Regions from separate parts of the Cetobacterium sp. NK01 genome, predicted to be linked through region 2. Evidence: riboswitches for the same ligand, from Rfam matches in the RefSeq annotation. Region 2 holds a riboswitch; the other holds the start of a gene.
What was found. Region 2 has a riboswitch for thiamine pyrophosphate ahead of thiS (sulfur carrier protein ThiS). Riboswitches for the same ligand answer to the same signal wherever they lie in the genome.
Positions count from the first base shown of each region.

Region 1: linked by a shared signal. The riboswitch ahead of tenA (thiaminase II) and the one ahead of thiS (sulfur carrier protein ThiS) in region 2 are both predicted to bind thiamine pyrophosphate.

Region 1 covers NZ_JANIBO010000001.1:361,973-364,383, reverse strand. Annotated here, with positions in the region: gene NON08_RS01810 (ABC transporter permease) at 1-225, opposite strand, end outside; gene NON08_RS01805 (ATP-binding cassette domain-containing protein) at 212-928, opposite strand; gene tenA (thiaminase II) at 930-1,583, opposite strand; TPP riboswitch at 1,674-1,762, opposite strand; gene NON08_RS01795 (single-stranded DNA-binding protein) at 1,778-2,203, opposite strand; gene polA (DNA polymerase I) at 2,351-2,411, shown strand, end outside.
Region 2 covers NZ_JANIBO010000002.1:343,854-346,264, reverse strand. Annotated here, with positions in the region: gene thiH (2-iminoacetate synthase ThiH) at 1-31, opposite strand, end outside; gene NON08_RS10850 (thiazole synthase) at 41-808, opposite strand; gene thiS (sulfur carrier protein ThiS) at 811-1,008, opposite strand; TPP riboswitch at 1,102-1,207, opposite strand; gene NON08_RS10840 (YczE/YyaS/YitT family protein) at 1,302-1,955, shown strand; gene NON08_RS10835 (alpha/beta fold hydrolase) at 1,968-2,411, opposite strand, start outside.

The sequences.
Region 1 (2,411 bases), on a different contig from region 2:
AGCTAAAAATAGACCTAATAAAATAGTTAATATTAAAGAAATCACTGCAATATTGAGTGTAGCTGGTAAATGTATAAAGAAAAGACTTTCTTTGAGAATCCAGATTTTTTTTAATATATTTAAAGGAGTAGGAAGAATATAACCTTTATTAATATATCTTCCTAGAACTTCCCATAGTATAAAAAATGAAAAAAGAGAGATTAGAGAAAAATTAATTTTTTTCATAAAAGTTATCTCCTTTAATAATAGAAAGAATCTCTTTTCTCAGATGTATTTTTTTTTCAAGAGTTATATTTTCAGGAACTAAAAACTCTTTAAATTTAGAAAGAGGTTTTTTTGAACAAACAAAAATTCTATGAGATAGAAAGATTGCTTCATCAATATCATGAGTGATAAAAATCATACTTTTTTTAAGTGTTGATATTAGATTTAAAAGCCAATTTTGTAAATCCTCTCTAGTTATAGCATCTAAAGCTGAAAAAGGTTCGTCTAAGAGAAGCAAGTCTCCACCACTCATTAATGTACGAATAAGCGAGATACGCTGTTTCATTCCTCCAGAAAGCTCTTTAGGATAACTATCTGAATATTCTAATAAATCAAAACGTTTTAGGAGAGAGATGGCTTTTCCTTTTTCTATCTTTTTATTTCCTTTTTTTATTTCAATTGGTAAAAGTATATTTTCTAAAATAGTTCTCCATGGCAAAAGAGTATTTGATTGTGGCATATAAGATATACTTTTTAACTGAACAGTGCCATTAAAATTTTTTTCAATTCCTGCTAATATTTTTATGAGTGTTGATTTTCCACACCCACTTCCACCTACTATACTAATTAGTTCATTATGTTTTATATTAAATGAAAGATTGTCTAAAATAAAGTTATGATTATCGTATTTAAAAGTTAAATTTTTTACTTCAAGCATATTCATGTTAAAAAGACTCCTTATAAGACATATCCCAAAATTTATACTCGTAAATACTACAATTAATAAAAATTGTTTTTAAATGTTCTTTTTCTTCTGCTGAAATATTTTGGCAATATTTTTCAACTAGCTCAATATTCCAATTAGTTAACTCTTTGTATCTAGAAGAAGAGTAACATTCAATCCATTCACCATAGAATTCATCGCTAGAACCATAGAGTTCTTTTAACTTCAAACCAATCATTTCATAACTCCACATACAAGAAAGAGCAGCAACAGCCACTTCTTTTATATCACCACAGTGAGCTACCGAGAGCATGTAACTAGTATATGAAGTATTATCAAGAGTTGGTTTTTCTGATGCAATATCTAGTTCAGTAATTCCTAATTTTTTCATATAAACTCTGTGTATTCCCATTTCAGAATTTAGAATTCCATCTGTAAGTGCAGCAAATTTTTTCATATCACTTTCATTTTTACTTTTTATAACACCTAATGCAAAAAGTTTTGCATAATCAAGAAGGTAGATATAATCTTGGATAATATAGAATTTAAATTTATCTTTTTCTAGAGAACCCTCACCGATTCCTCTTACAAATGGATGGGTGTAGTAGCTATTCCAAATTTCTTTTGCACTTTTGTATAACTCTTTTGAAAACATAAAAAACCTCCTGTAAAAATTTATATAAATAAAAAAAGCTATCTTCCAAAAAATAGGAAAATAGCTTTATATACACAATTATAAAATAAAAGTGATAATTAACTACTTCCCTACGCTAGTATTAACTAGATCAGGTTCTAAGGGTAAGTCTCAGCCAAAGGGCACCCCTAGTAGTTTAAAATATTATTTAATTATTAGAATGGAAACTCATCTTCATCAAAAGATGATCCACCAAAGTCATCATTAGAAGATTGCTCAGCAACTTTAGGTGCTGAATAAGATGGCGTTGGAGCAAAATCAGATGGTGCAGATGCTTCTCCTCTTCCTTCAACAAATTCCATGCTTTCAACAAGTACGTCATAACTTGTTCTTTTTTCTCCGTTTACCTCATATCTATTCATTTGAAGTCTACCATTAACAGCAACTTTTCTACCTTTTCTTAAGTATTCACCGATAAGTTCAGCTGTTTTTCCAAAAGCAACACAGTTAATAAAGTCAGCTTCTCCTTTAGAAAAAGGTCTGTCAACTGCTAAACTAAATCTTGAGTATGCTTTTCCGCTTTGACCAAATTTAAGTTCAGGATCTCTAGTTAAACGTCCAATTAATACGACTAGATTCATAAATACCTCCTATATTTTAGTTTATACACAGAGATTATAACAGAAAAATAAAAAAAATAATATTTATTTATAAAATAATTTTTTTAACTAAGGTATTGAATATGGTATAATATTATGAAAAATGTAAATTGTAGAAAGGGGAAAAAAATGAAAAAAGCAGTTTTATTAGATGTGAGTGCAATAATGTATAGAGCTTTTTATGGAAATT
Region 2 (2,411 bases):
AAGATTCGTAACATTTTAAAATATCTTTCATATTTCTTCACTAATCCCTTAAAAATCCAGTTAATGGTGATGAAGCAATAGCATTATTGCTTATTTTTCCACATTTGGCTAAATATGCTTCTCGACCAGCTTGAACAGCTTTATTAAAAGCTATAGCCATTTTAACAGGATCACCACTAGTAGCAATAGCAGTATCAACAAGAACAGCACTGCATCCCATTTCCATGGCTTCACAAGCATGAGATGGTTTACCAATTCCAGCATCAACAATGATAGGTAACTTACAATTTTCAACAAGAATTCCAATCATAGGTTTTGTTAAAAGACCTCTGTTTGAACCTATTGGTGCTCCAAGAGGCATTATAGCTGCAGCTCCAGCAAGCTCTAATTTTTTAGCTACAACTAAATCTGGATTAATATATGGCATAACAATAAATCCCTCTTTAGACAACACCTCTGTAGCTTTAATAGTTTCTTCGTTATCAGGCATTAAATACTTCATATCACTAATAATTTCAATTTTAATAAAATTTCCACATCCAGCAGCTTTTGCAATTCTAGCTATTTTAATAGCTTCATCAGCAGTTCTAGCTCCACTTGTATTTGGAAGAAGCTTTATATTTTGAGGAATATATTTTAATATATTTTCACTTTTTCCAGTTAAATCAACTCTTCTTAAAGCAACTGTTATCATTTCACTACCACATTTCTCTAACATTTCATTAATTAAAGAATAGTTTGAAAATTTACCACTTCCAGTTATAAGACGGTTACTGAATTCTACCCCACCAATAAACAATTTATCCATATTTAACCTCCACACACAAAATTTAAAACTTCAATAGAACATCCCTCTTCAATAGATATATCTAACTCTTCTTTCTTTAAAATGTTATCATTAAGCAAAATAATAACTCCCTTAGTATCTAAATTTAAAGAATGTAAAAACTCTTTAATTGTACTTTTGGAATTAAGTTTTTGTAACTCTCCATTAAATTTAAAATTCAAATTAAACGACCTCCCTATAAATTTTAAGGTGGCTATTTTATAAAAAAAAGCCATACCCGTAAGAGTATAGCTTTCTTAAAAAGTTAATTGAATAACTAAATAAAATAGCTTCCCTACGTTGGTTTTAACCAAATCAGGTTCGAAGGGTTAACTTTTTCATAAAAGTCTCTCAGCCTAAAAGGCACCCCTAGCAAGGTTATTGTACATCAAATTAAAAAAAAATCAAATAAAATTTTCTTTTTTCTTTAAAAGTGATATAATATTTCAAGAAAAATTACGAAAGGAAAAAAACAATGAAGCATGAATTATTAAAATATTTAAAGTTGATGATAGGGTTGTTACTATGTGCACTAGGTGTGGTAACTATTTTAAATTCAAATTTAGGATTATCACCATGGGATGTTTTAAATCAAGGATTAAACAAAACAATAGGAATAACTTTAGGAGAGGCTAATTTATTAGTTGGAGCATTTGTTGTTTTATTTAGTATTTTTTTAAAGCAACCAATTGGAAGCGGAACTATAATAAATTTTTTGTTAGTTGGAGTCTTCATAGATATGTATATTTATTTAGATATAATTCCTAAAGGAGATTTACTATTAAAAAAAATAATAATCTTGATAGTGGGAATATTAATATTTAGCTATGGTTGTTATGTTTATATATCCACAGGGTTGGGATGTGGACCAAGAGATGGTTTAATGGTTATTTTAACAAAAAAATCAAAATATCCATTATGGAAAATTAAGACATGTATTGAGATAGTTGTTCTAAGTTTTGGATATATTTTAGGAGGAACAATAGGTATTGGAACAGTTATATCTTCATTATGTGTTGGACCATTAATTCAATATTTTTTTAAGATAAATAGTCAGGATATAAAAAAATTAGAGCATCGAAGTATAATATCAGAATTTAAAATTTTAAAAAGAAAAGTATTAAAATAAAAAAAAGGAAGATTAATTTCTTCCTTTTTTGTTTAACCAAAATAATATATCTTTATATACATCATGTTTATTTAATTCATTTAAAATTTCATGCCTACAGTTTTTGTAAAGTTTTAATGAAATGTTTTTAAAACCTAAGTTAAAATAAAAATGATAAAGAGATTTTACACCAACTCCATAAAGACCAATAGGATCAGATTCTCCAGAGATAATTAAAATAGGAGTATTTCTATTCACGAAATTAAAGCTATTTTCTTCATAAAGTTTAGATAAAAAATCTAAAAAATTATAATAAAATTTAGGAGTATAACTAAACCCACAATGAGGATCTTTTAAAAAATTTTCTACGACTTTAGGATCTCTACTTAACCAAGATGAACTATTCTTATTTTTGTCATTAATTTTTGAGTTAGCTCCTAAAAAAATGATTTTATTAAAAATTTTTTTAGGATTATC